Regions from separate parts of the Arthrobacter sp. Ld5 genome, predicted to be linked through region 3. Evidence: riboswitches for the same ligand, from Rfam matches in the RefSeq annotation. Region 3 holds a riboswitch; each other region holds the start of a gene.
The links. A riboswitch is a leader RNA that binds a small molecule or an ion and turns the genes downstream of it on or off. The one in region 3 is predicted to bind S-adenosylmethionine.

Region 1 (4,014 bases), on a different contig from region 3:
TGGACCGTCACCGACGAGGGCGTCCGTGCCGTCGCGGCCTTCCCCGACCCCGAGCAGTTCGTGGACGCCATGGTCAGCGGTGCACCCGTCCCGGAGCAGCCGACCCACGCTCCTCAGGCGCCCGAGCAGCTGGGCGAGGAGGCGCACGCTACCCCGGATCAGACACCCGAGGCTCCGGCCGTCGATGCTCCGGCGCTTGACGCTCCCGCCGAACTCGTCGAGTCCGCGGCCGAGGCGCTCGCGGCGTCGCCCACCGATTCGGCCGGCTCAAATGCCAGTTCGGATGGTTCGGATGCCGACATCGCGTGGCAGGACCAGCCGCAGTCCGTGGCCCTGTCGGGCGACTTCTCCCCGCTGTTCGGCGACGCCGGGCACTGGAGCACCGATCTCCGTGAACTGCAGTTCGCCTGGGAGCCGGCGGAGAACCTCTGGCTGCAGACCCTGCAGCTGCCGGCCGGGACCTACCAGTTCAAGATCCTCGTCAACGGGTCGTGGGAGGAGAACTACGGCCGTTTCGGGACCCGTGACGGCGCCAACCACGAGCTGCACCTGATCTCCGACACCACGGTGACGTTCCGGTTCGACTACGACACCAAGGACATCCGGACCTCCTAGTCCCGGATCGGGCCTTGGTCCGTCGGCTCCGGCCCCGTCTGCTGCCTCCGGGTGGCGGGCGGGGCCGTCGTCGTTCCCGGGGCTCCTTCCCCGATGTCGTCGTGCACGGCTCTGCCCCGGAGATGCTGCGCCTTCGTGCACGGGTTCGCGCCCCGCAACTGCGTGTCGGGCCGGGACACGCCGCCTGCCACGCCTCGGACCGGGGAAAGGCGGCAACGAGGGCGCAGCCGACGGGTTGGTGTGCTGCAGCCTTCGCTCAAGTTTCCCCAAGGACTGGCGACACTCCCCGACTCCGCACCGTCGGCACAGCAGGATGGGACGGAGATCAGTCGGTCGGGGGAAGTGCGGGGCATATATGGGGGCAATGGATCGCGAGTGGTTCCACGAGGGTCGCGACGCGCGGATGAAGGCTGTTCAGCGGTCGCCGTCGGGCAGGATCCCGCAGTGGGCGCTCGATGACGCCCTCGGCACGCCCTCCGCTCCCCCGCCCTGGCGGGCCGCCCCGACCTACGGACCGCCGCCTTCCAGGCGGGCCCCGCGGGCCGGATATGTCAGGACGCGCACGACGCCGATTCGCAAGCGACGGAACCGACGGGTCGGCACCGTCGCAGGTTTGGTCCTGATCGCCGCCCTGTATGCGACGCCGTCGCTGTTCGACCGCTTCGTCCTGCCGGTCGCGCTCCCCTACCTGCCCGGCGCTGACGTGCCGCCGCGCGGCGTCGAGGCCGGCGATGCACCGCTCGGGACGCCGCCGCCGGCACCGGCGTCGACGGCGTTCTCGCTGATGGAGTCGCCCGTCGAGGAGCAGGAGTGGGTGGCGTACGACCCGTGCCGGCCCGTGCACTACGTGGTCCGGCCGGACAGTGCCCCGGTCGGGTCCGAGGGGCTGGTGCAGGAGGCCGTCGCTGCGGTGTCCGCCGCCACCGGGCTGCAGTTCATCGACGACGGCGCGACCACGGAGGCGCCGAGCGAGGACCGCGACCTGTACCAACCGGAGCTCTACGGGAAGACCTGGGTGCCGGTACTGATCACCTGGACCAGCGAGGCCGAGATTCCAAGACTCGCCGGCGACATCGCGGGGCTGGGCGGCAGCGACTACGCCCAGACGCCCGGGCAGCCGCTGGTATACGTGGGTGGGCAGGTGCAACTCGATGCGCCGGACGCCGTCGAGTCGCTCCGCTACCCGGACGGGCGCGCGTACCTGAGGGCGACGATCATGCACGAACTCGCACACGTGGTCGGACTCGACCATGTGGATGACCCCGGCCAACTGATGTACGAGCAGAACGTGGGACGGGTCTCGTTCGGTGAGGGCGATCTTGCCGGACTCGCACTCCTCGGCTCAGGACCGTGCGCGCCCGGACTCTAGCGCGTGGCGATCCTGATCGACGGAGGATCACGAGGCACACGTGCCACACATGTTCCAGAGGAAGCGCATCTCACGCGCGGAAATTTGCTAAACAACCGAGGAAAAGCCCGCCGCACCCCGCCGACGACGTAAATTAGGCAGATGAGCAATGATGCCCTCCCGACAGCCGTCCGACCGTTCGACCCGGACGGCGGCAGCGAACAGTCTGCCGAGGCACTCGAGGCGCTCATTGCCACGGTCGAGAGGGAAGTCGCCGAACTCCAGTTCACCCGCTTCACGAACGACGACGCCGTCGCGCTGGGGCAGTTGATCGTCCAGCTGGGTGCAGGACGCAACCTGCCGATAGCCGTGTGCATCCGACGTCCGGACCACATCCTCTTCCGGGCTGCGCTCGACGGGACCACCCCGGACAACGACTACTGGCTCGACGCGAAGAGCCGGACGGCCGAACGCTACCTGGTTCCCTCGCTGCTCGTCGGCCTGCGCGGGCGCCGGAACGGCGGGCGGGTGGAGGACGATCCCCTGTTCGATACGACGCAGTTCGCGGCACATGGCGGCTCCTTCCCGCTCTACATCCAGGGCGTGGGGCCGGTCGCGACGGTCACCGTCTCCGGCCTTCCGCAGCTCGAGGACCACAAGCTCGTCGTCGAGGCGCTCCGGACCTTCCACGCGGCCGCCGGCCTGTAGCTCGCCGGGCGCCGTCGTGCCGTCAGGGCATGCCCCGCATATCCCCGGGTGACGCCGCGTGACCGAATGTGACGGGCGCCGCTGGCGGACCGGCGTCCCCGTGCGCTTAGCTGGAGCCGTAACCATCCCGAGCGGCCGAGAGACCTGGATCGACGACGCCGCAGCAACCTCCCCCGCGTAGCAACGGGGAACGGTGCTACTGCCAGGACCGATGGAGAAGCTACACGCTTTCGTTGGTCGGCCCGTGCGTGCTCCTCCACGCCCGGGTAACCGCTGGCGACCCTGTATCAGCCCTCCATCGGGCGATGATTCAGGAGCCCCGTGTGAGAACAGCAAGCACCAGCACACCCCCACCCACCCGCCGATCCACACCCCGCGGCGTCGTCCTGCTCGCCGCGGCGGCGGCAGTGGCACTCACCGCCAGCGGCTGCGGAGGGACGGCGGCCGCGAGCGAGGACGACACCTTCGTCTTCGCCACCGGCAAGGACATCTCCTGCCTCGATCCCCACGTCAACGGGGACATGCCACAGGCGTCCATCGCCGCGAACTACCTTGACTCCCTGGTCTCGCAGGACAAGGAGGGCCGGATCCACCCGTGGCTGGCCACGGACTGGTCGGTGTCCGACGACGGCCTCACCTACACCTTCACGATGCGCGACGACGTCCACTTCACCGACGGCACCCGGCTCACCGCGGAGGCAGTCAAGGCCAACCTCGACCACATGGTCGACCCGGATACGCAGTCGGGGACGGCCGGCGGCTACCTCAAGCCCTATGTCGGTACGGAGGTCGTGGACGAGACCACGGCCGTCGTCACCCTCAACCGCCCGTACGCGGCGTTCCTCGAGGTGCTCGCGCAGCCCTTCCTCGGCATCGAATCGCCGGAGGCGCTCGAACGCCCGCAGGCCGAGAACTGCAACGCACCCGTGGGGACCGGCCCCTACAAGATCGTCGACTACGTACCGCAGTCCAGGGTCAGCCTCGTCCGTAACGAGGACTACAACTCAGCCCCGCCCTACGCGCAGCACCAGGGTCCGGCGCACATCGAGAAGATCGAGTGGCGGATCGTCCCGGAGGACTCCACGCGTTACGGGCTGCTCCGGGCCGGCCAGGTGGACGCCCTGGACCTCATGCCGTCCGTCCACTTCGACGAGGCGGAGGCCGACCCGCACGTGGAGCTCATCCTGCAGGACCGGCCCGGCAACCCGACGAACCTGATCCTCAACACGACGCGCGCACCGTTCGACGATCTCGCGGTCAGGAAGGCGTTCCTGCACAGCGCCTACCTCGACGCCGGCATCGACAGCGTCTACTTCGGCACGGTGACCCGAGCCGGCGGACCG
Region 2 (4,014 bases), on a different contig from region 3:
CACCGACCGGCCCGACACCGACCGGCCCGACACCGGCCGGCCCGAGACCGGCCGGCCCGCCGTCGAAGGGTCCGAGGGGGCAGGCCCGCCGGAGGTGTCCGACCTCCGCTAGGAGGTGATCTGCCGCCTGGAGGAGATGACGCCGGTGTTGAATCCTGCGAGATTGAGCCCGCCGTGGAAGCGTGCGTGCTCGATCTTGATGCACCGGTCCATGACCACGTCCAGGCCCGCGGCCTCGGCGTTCCGCGCGACGTCCTCGTGCCACGATCCCAGCTGCAGCCAGAGCGTCTTCGCGCCGACGTCGAGCGTGTCCTGCAGTACCGACGGCAGGTCGTCGTGCTTGCGGAACACGTCGACGACGTCGGGCACCTCGGGCAGGTCCTTCAGCGACGCGTAGGCCGGCCGGCCGAGGATCTCCTTCGCCACCGGGTTCACGAAGTACAGGCGGTAGGGGGAGGAGGACTGCAGGTAGGTCGCGACGAAGTAGGACGCGCGCGAGGGCTTGTCCGAGGCGCCGACGATCGCCACCGATCGTGCGGACCGCAGCAGGTTCAGCCGTTCGGGCGCCGTCGGGCCTTCCCAGGTCCGTTCCGGGACCACGCTGTCGGTGCCGCTCATGCTCCCACTCCCACTGCCCGCGTCGCCGAGGCGTCGCCGTCGGTCTCCCCGGCCGCTTCCTGCGGCAGGTCCTCGAACGCGTCGTCGGAGGCGTTCACCGCGATCTCGAGGGCCTGGTCCAGGTCCCAGAGGATGTCCTCGAGGTCCTCCAGTCCCACGGAGATGCGCACGAGGTCCTCGGGCACGCCCGCCGCGGCGAGCTGCTCGGCCGAGAGCTGCTGGTGCGTCGTCGAGCCCGGGTGGATCACGAGGGTGCGGGAGTCGCCCACGTTCGCGAGGTGCGAGGCGAGCTGCAGCGACTCGATGAACTTCTGGCCCGCCTTGCGGCCGCCCCTGATGCCGAAGCTGAACACGGATCCGGGCCCCTGGGGAAGGTAGGTCTTCGCCCGTTCGTGATGCGCGTGGGTGGGGAGTCCGGCGTAGTTGACGTATTCCACCCGCGGGTCGGCCTGCAGCCACTCCGCGACGGCCTGCGCGTTCTCGAGGTGTTCGTCGAGGCGCTGCGCGAGGGTCTCCACCCCCTGGAGGAGCTGGAAGGCGGACGTCGCTGAGAGGGAGGGCCCGATGTCGCGGAGCTGTTCGGTGCGCAGCTTCGTCAGGAATCCGTATTCCCCGAAGTTCGCCCACCACTGGATGTTGCCGTAGGAGGGCACGGGTTCGGTCATCATGGGGAACTTCCCGTTGCCCCAGTCGAAGCGACCGCTCTCCACGATCACGCCGCCGAGCGTGGTGCCGTGCCCGCCGATGAACTTGGTGGCCGAGTGGATGACGATGTCCGCGCCGTGCTCGATGGGACGCACCAGGTAGGGCGTGCTCAGCGTGGAGTCCACGATGAACGGGATCCCGGCGTCGTGGGCGACCTTCGCGAGGCCCGCCAGATCGGCGATCTCACCCGAGGGGTTCGCGATCACCTCGGCGTAGACCGCCTTGGTGTTGTCCCGGATGGCGGCCGCATAGTCCGCGGGGTCCGTCCCGGGGACGAAGGTGGTCTCGATGCCGAAGCGGCGCAGTGTGACGTCGAGCTGGGTGACCGTTCCCCCGTACAGCTGGGATGCGGCCACGATGTGGTCGCCGGCCTGGCAGAGCGCCGCGAAGGTGATGAACTCCGCGCTCATGCCGGACGCCGTCGCCACCGCGCCGATCCCGCCCTCGAGGGAACTGATGCGCTCCTCGAACGCGGCGACGGTCGGGTTGCCGATCCGCGAGTAGATGTTGCCGTACTTCTGCAGGGCGAAGAGGTTCGCGGCGTCGTTGGTGTCCTTGAACACGAAGGACGTGGTCTGGTAGATCGGGACCGCCCGGGCGCCGTGGGTGGCGTCGGGAGTGCCGCCGGCGTGCAGTGCACGCGTGCGGAAGCCGAAGGAACGTTCTGCCATCAGGCACCTGCCTTGCTGGGTCGGGATGCCGCGGGCGCGGAGCGGGCATCGGGGTGGGGGCCGGAGGCGGCTGTGGCGATGCTCATGGTCTCCTCCATCGTTCTGGCAGTAGCACCCTCATGTCGCCGCGGGAACGCGGAGGCCAGGGTTGCTGCGGCGTCAGTGAGCCAGATCTCTCGGCCGCTCGGGATGGTCGGGTCGAGTCTGACACCGGGCGGGCGCAGAACCAAACCATGTGTCCCCGTATGAGGTGGGCCTTGCGGGCTGCGGACCGCCGTGGCTGCGCGGGCGCTCCGGCCGGCGCCTAGGGTGGAGGGATGGAGGATTGGAGATCGGCGAGCCGGGCGCAGGACCGGAGGCTGTGGCAGACGCTCTGGTGCGTCGGCGCCGCCCTGACGCTCACGCTGGCGAGCAGCATCCTGGTGGCCGTCGGCGACCCGGGAGCGGAGGTCCTGGGACGGTTCCACGTGCAGCAGGCGGTGCTGCTCGCGCTCAGCGCGGCGGGGACGATCGTGGCGCTCCGCCGCTGGCGGGCGCTGCGCGAGTGAGCGCACCCTACCTCCCGTTACTCAAATGTGACAAATCGGCGAGGCGCTGGGTATTGTCGGCGAGTGCCTCCGCGACCGTGGGGCGCTCCTGGACGGATTGCCGAGCCCTGCCGTCGTCCGGGACACGTTCGCAACCACGAAGGCAGGGACGGGGGAACCATCAGTTCCACCGGGCGCGCAGGGCAACCTGCAGGCGTCCTCGGGGTTAAGTCGCACCGCATCACCCATCGGTGATGCGCGCGGCCGGGTGACTCCCATCCGAACCCGACAGCTCACCCCGCAGGCATGGGAGAGGTACAACACCATGTCACGAAACATCACTTCCGCACGTCACCGTGCCGACGTCGACAGCAATCTCGCGCTGCAGGGCCTGTCCCGCGCCGCCAAGGCCCACGCCACCGCGGTCGGCCGCCCCGTCGCCATCGCCGCCGTCACCTCGGGCCTCGCCCTCACCGCCGTGGGCACGGCCAACGCCGGCGAGTACACCACGCAGAGCACGACGACGGCCCCCGCCGCCGTTGCAGCACCGGCCGCCGCCGTCGCTCCCGTCGCAGCCCCCGTTGCTCCCGCTGCCGCCTCCACGACGCACACCGTCGTCGCCGGCGACACCCTGGGCGCCATCTCGGCACGCTACGGCGCCGACCTGACCGCCGTCCTCACGGCGAACGGCCTGTCCGTCTCCTCCATCATCTTCCCGGGCGACACCGTCACCATCCCGACGGGCGCCGCGACGGCTCCCGCCCGGACCGTGTCCGTGCCCGTGGCCGTCCCCCAGGCCGCCCCCGCCGCGTTCGTGGCTCCCGCTGCTCCTGTGGCACCGGTCCAGCAGGCTGCGGCTGTAGCCCCGGCCGCGCCCGCTGCTCCCGCACCGAGCGTGAACCTGCTGTCCGCCAAGATCACCCCGGTTGCTTCCTCCTCCTCCGGCGTCGGCGGTACGATCCTCGCCTCCGCCCAGGCCCAGCTCGCCGCCGGTGCCGTCCAGGACTGCACCGTCCTGGCCGAGAAGGCACTGCGCGCCGCGGGGATCTCCGTGGGCGACCTCGGCCCCTCGCAGTTCCTCAACTACGGCACCCAGGTCGGATCCCCGGCTCCGGGTGACCTCGTCGTCACGGCCGGCCACGTCGCCATCTACGCCGGCGGCGGCCAGGTCATCAGCAGCGGCATGAACGGTGGGAACCTCACCATGCAGCACCCCCTCTCGGATCTTCCGGGAGCCACTTTCGTCCGGGTTGCTGGCTAAATACCGGAACGAACCACACGCGGGAAGCGGCAGGTGCTTGGACGGGGCACCTGCCGCTTCCTTCTTTTAACGCCTCTCCGGCCACCGTGTCAGCGGCGCGCCAGCACGTCCTGGATGCCCGGGATGCATCCCTCGTTCTGCAGGGACGTGGTGTCACCGAGCGCCGAGCCCTCGTAGAGCTGCGTCAGCAGGCGGCGCATGATCTTGCCGGAGCGCGTCTTCGGCACATCGG
Region 3 (4,014 bases):
TCGCCCCGATCTGCTGCCCGATGGCCTCCGTGACGGGCAGGCGCAGCCGGTAGGACTGGCCGAGGTCGCCCTGGAGGAGGTTCCCGAGGTAGCTGCCGTACTGGACGGGAAAGGGCTGGTCCAGGAGGTAGTCGGCACGGACCTGCGCGAGCGTCTCGGCGGTGGGCCGTGCGTCGGGTCCGCCGAGGATCAGCAGCGCCGTGTCGCCGGGGATCAGGTGGACCGCGACGAACGTCAGGGTCGCAGCCCCCCAGAGGACGCCGAGACCGACAGCGAGCCGCATGAGCACCCGTCGGAGCACGGCCATCTACTCGGCCTTCCATGCGTAGGTGAGCACGGGCACCGGGTGGGAGGTGTCCACGGCCACGTCGTGCAGCGTGTTCGCGTAGGCGAACTGGCTCGGGTTCTCGTAGAGCGGCAGGCCGGGAACGAGTTCGAGCAGGCGGTGCTGTGCCTTCGAGTACGCCTCCCCGACCGCGGGCCCGTCACCGGCCTCGCGGGCAGCGGAGAGCAGCGCGTCGAGCTCGGGGTCGTCCACGTACGACGAGTTCTGGCCGATCCGCTCTCCCGTGATCTCCGAGGAGTGGTAGCGGATGAACAGGACGTCGGTGGTGTTGGTGTGCCATACCCCGGCCAGGGCGTCGTAGTCGCCGGCGTAGCGCAGCTCCGTGAGCTGGGCCTGGGGGAGCTGGATGATCCGGAGGTCGAAGCCGACCTTCCGGGCCTCGCCCTGCAGCTGCACGAGCAGCGGGCTCGGCGTGGAGCTCTCCACCGTGGGCACCTCGACCGTGAGTCGTTGTCCGTCCCGGGTGCGGAAGCCCTCGTCGTCGCGGCCGGTCCAGCCGGCCTCGTCGAGGAGGCGGGCGGCCCGCTCGGGGTCGTGAGTCAGGACGCCCTCGACCGACGGGTCGTAGTACTTGCTCTCCTTCGACAGGTACCCGTCGATGGGGGTGTAGGTGCCGAAGCCGAGGCTTTCGGTGACGGCCTGCGTGTCCACGGCAGCGGCGAACGCCTGCCGGACCGCGAGGTCGTCGAACGGCGCCCGGTCGAGGTTGAAGCCCAGCATGTAGGGGCTGCCGGTACGGGGGAGGTTCCGGTAGGTGAAGCGCGGGTCCGCCTGGACGGCGGCCGCGTTCTGCGGAGCGAGGTTCTCCGTCAGGTCGTACTGCCCCGAGACGAGCGACTGGTGGCGGATGACGGGTTCGCTGACGAGGGTCACCTCGACGCCGTCGAGGTGCGCCTCGCCGTCGCCGTCCAGCCACTCCGGCGCCCAGTCGTAGCCCTCCCGCTTGGTGTAGCTGATGCTCTGGCCGGGCTTGTACTCGGCGACGGTGAAGGGACCGGTGCCAATCGGCTCCTGGCACAGCGTCTCCGGCGACTCGGTGATCGCCTTGCCCGACGTCATGCCGAGCCAGGACTGCGCGAGCGTGTAGAGGAACGGCGTGTAGGGGTGGGCGAGGTGCGCCTCGAAGGTGTACTCGTCGATGACCGTGCCGTCCACGTACGGGGCGATGTACGCGGCGGCGAGGGGCGACTTCGTGGCGGGGTCCCTCATGTGCTCGAAATTCTGGCCGAGGACCTCCGCGTTCCAGGGTGAGCCGTCACTGAACGTGACACCCTCCCGGAGGTGGAAGGTGTAGGTCCTGCCGTCCTCCGAGATCTCCCAGGACTCGGCGAGATACGGCGCGATCTCCCCGTTCTCGTCGAGGGTCACCACGTTGTCGTAGACCAGGCGCCCCAGGAACTGCTGCTGGGTCGCCGAGATGCCGTGCCCGTCGAGGCAGCCGGGCTCGGCCGAGATCGACACGTCGAGCACGCCGCCGGTCACCGGCTCGCCGCCGGCCTCCACCGGGGAGACGGCCGCGCCCCCGCAACCGCTGAGCAGTGCCGCGAGGGCGACGACGGACAGTGCTGGGAATCGGCGGCCATGCGGTCGATTCCGGGCAGGGGGTAGTACGGATGCGTTCATGGGTATTCCTAGGGAGGATCCGGCCCGACGGCGGGCGAAGGTCAGGGAAGAGGGAAATGCGCAGGAATCGCGTCGACGCGCGTGCCTGTCAGGGGAAGGTGCGGTGTGCGGTGCAGCTCACGATGTGGCCTCTCGATGTGCTCTTGCCCCCGCCGGACCAGCACTGTGTGCCAAGGCGAAGGCCGCTTCGTCATCCGAACCACCCACGAACATGGGGTTGGTGCGCGGCCTAGTCGGAGCTTGGCGGCCGCATCTCTTGAAGCTGGAACAACTATAGGCATGCCGTCGGGTGCTTCGGTCAACAAGAAGTAATGTGACTGCGGTGCCGGTGCGGCTACGTGCGTGCGGACTGCCCGACGTCGATGGGGGCGCGGACGCCCGACCGCGGGGCACCCGCCGCGCGCAGGGCGTAGAGGATCGTCAGCAGATCGATGGCCTCCTGTCCGAACGCGCCGGCCAGCGGGGGGACGAACCCCAGCGCCGCGCCGATCATCAGTACGAGACTCAGCCCGATACCGATCCAGATGCTCTGCAACGCTATGCGCAGCGTCCGCCTCCCGATGAGCACGGCTTCCGTGACCTTCGCGAGGTCGTCGACCGTGATGACCACCTCCGCCGATTCGCTGGCCGCCGTCGATCCCCTCGCCCCCATGGCGATGCCTACATCCGCGGCGGCGAGGACCGGGGCGTCGTTGACGCCGTCGCCCACCATGACGACGGGGCGCTCGGAGAGGTGCCTGACGATCTCCACCTTGTCCGCCGGCAGGCAATCGTGGTGGATCGTCGTGAGACCCGCTTCCCGTGCGATGTGGCGTGCGGTGGCTTCGACGTCGCCCGTGAGCATGAGCACCTCCCGCACGCCGAGGGCGACGAGCGAGCGGACCGTGGCCGGCGCGGCGCTGCGCAGGGCGTCCCGCAGCACGATGACCCCGGCGAAGCGCTCGCCGATGCCCACGTAGACGGCGGTCTCGCCCGCCGACAGGGGAGGGTCCGGGACGCGCCCGACGAGGCCTTCCACGAAACGGCGCTTGCCGACGGCGACGGTGGTCCCGGCGACGTCCGCGCGCACGCCGTCCGTGGCGAACTCCTGTGCCCTGCTCGCCGGACGGAGTGCCAGGCCGCGCCGCGCGGCCTCAGCGGTGATGGCCGCGGCGAGGACGTGGGAGGAGTACTGTTCCGCGGAGGCGGTCAGGGCGAGGACCTCCTCCTCGGTGAGCGGCGCTGCCGTCGGGGCGAGGACGACCGCGCCGACCACCGGCGTGCCGGAGGTCAGGGTGCCGGTCTTGTCGAAGGCGACGCTCCGGGCCCGCGCCAGCTGCTCCAACGCCTGGGTGCTCCTGATGATGATGCCGGCGCGGGCGGCCCTGCTGATCCCCCCGACGAAGGCCACAGGGGCGGCGATCAGCAGGGGGCAGGGTGTGGCGGCGACCAGCACCGCGGCAGCCCGTGTCGGGTCCGAGCTCAAAAACCAGGAGAGCGCGGCGAGGGCCAGGGCGAAGGCGGTGAAGGGAACCGCGAAGCGGTCGGCGAGCCTGACCGTCGGGGACCGGCTGGCCGACGCCTCCGCGACGAGGGCGACGATCTGGCTGTATTGCGATTCCGCGGGAGTCGCCGTCGTCCGCAGGGTCAGGGCCTCCGCCCCGTTCAGCGATCCGCTGAGGATGTGCGCGCCACGCTCGTAGTCGACGGGCAGACTCTCACCCGTGATCATGGACTCGTCGAGGGTCGCGGAATCCGTGGTCAGCGTCCCGTCGGCGGGCACGACCTCCGAGGGCCTCACCAGCACGAGGTCGCCCACGTGGAGGTCGTCGATCGGGACGTCCTCGATCGCGCCGCCCCCGGTCCCGCCCTCGTCCGTTCCCTGCCCCCGGCCGTCTGCCGCGATCCGGTGAGCCGACCGGGGTGCCCGCTCGAGCAGCGCACGGAGCTGGGTCCGCGCGCGTGTGGACGCGTACTCGTCCAGCGCCTGGCCGCTGGCGATCATCAGCACGACGACGATGCTCGCGTAGTACTCGCCGGTGGCGGCCGTCGCGAGGATGGCCATC

Region 1: it holds a riboswitch for S-adenosylmethionine, as region 3 does, so the genes downstream of both, ACSGDB_RS01760 (ABC transporter substrate-binding protein) here and ACSGDB_RS09010 (ABC transporter substrate-binding protein) in region 3, are expected to answer to the same signal.
Region 2: it holds a riboswitch for S-adenosylmethionine, as region 3 does, so the genes downstream of both, ACSGDB_RS15265 (O-acetylhomoserine aminocarboxypropyltransferase/cysteine synthase family protein) here and ACSGDB_RS09010 (ABC transporter substrate-binding protein) in region 3, are expected to answer to the same signal.

What each region holds. Positions count from the first base shown of each region.
Region 1 covers NZ_JBPKBO010000003.1:94,041-98,054, forward strand. Annotated here, with positions in the region: gene ACSGDB_RS01745 (pullulanase X25 domain-containing protein) at 1-615, shown strand, start outside; gene ACSGDB_RS01750 (matrixin family metalloprotease) at 1,229-1,984, shown strand; gene ACSGDB_RS01755 (heme-degrading domain-containing protein) at 2,126-2,671, shown strand; SAM riboswitch class I at 2,791-2,889, shown strand; gene ACSGDB_RS01760 (ABC transporter substrate-binding protein) at 2,995-4,014, shown strand, end outside.
Region 2 covers NZ_JBPKBO010000024.1:468,409-472,422, forward strand. Annotated here, with positions in the region: gene ACSGDB_RS15255 (hypothetical protein) at 1-112, shown strand, start outside; gene ACSGDB_RS15260 (CoA-binding protein) at 109-618, opposite strand; gene ACSGDB_RS15265 (O-acetylhomoserine aminocarboxypropyltransferase/cysteine synthase family protein) at 615-1,994, opposite strand; SAM riboswitch class I at 2,086-2,190, opposite strand; gene ACSGDB_RS15270 (hypothetical protein) at 2,312-2,542, shown strand; cyclic di-AMP (ydaO/yuaA leader) riboswitch at 2,662-2,841, shown strand; gene ACSGDB_RS15275 (LysM peptidoglycan-binding domain-containing protein) at 2,847-3,782, shown strand; gene acs (acetate--CoA ligase) at 3,872-4,014, opposite strand, start outside.
Region 3 covers NZ_JBPKBO010000018.1:70,254-74,267, forward strand. Annotated here, with positions in the region: gene ACSGDB_RS09005 (ABC transporter permease) at 1-307, opposite strand, end outside; gene ACSGDB_RS09010 (ABC transporter substrate-binding protein) at 308-1,969, opposite strand; SAM riboswitch class IV at 2,104-2,231, opposite strand; gene ACSGDB_RS09015 (heavy metal translocating P-type ATPase) at 2,304-4,014, opposite strand, start outside.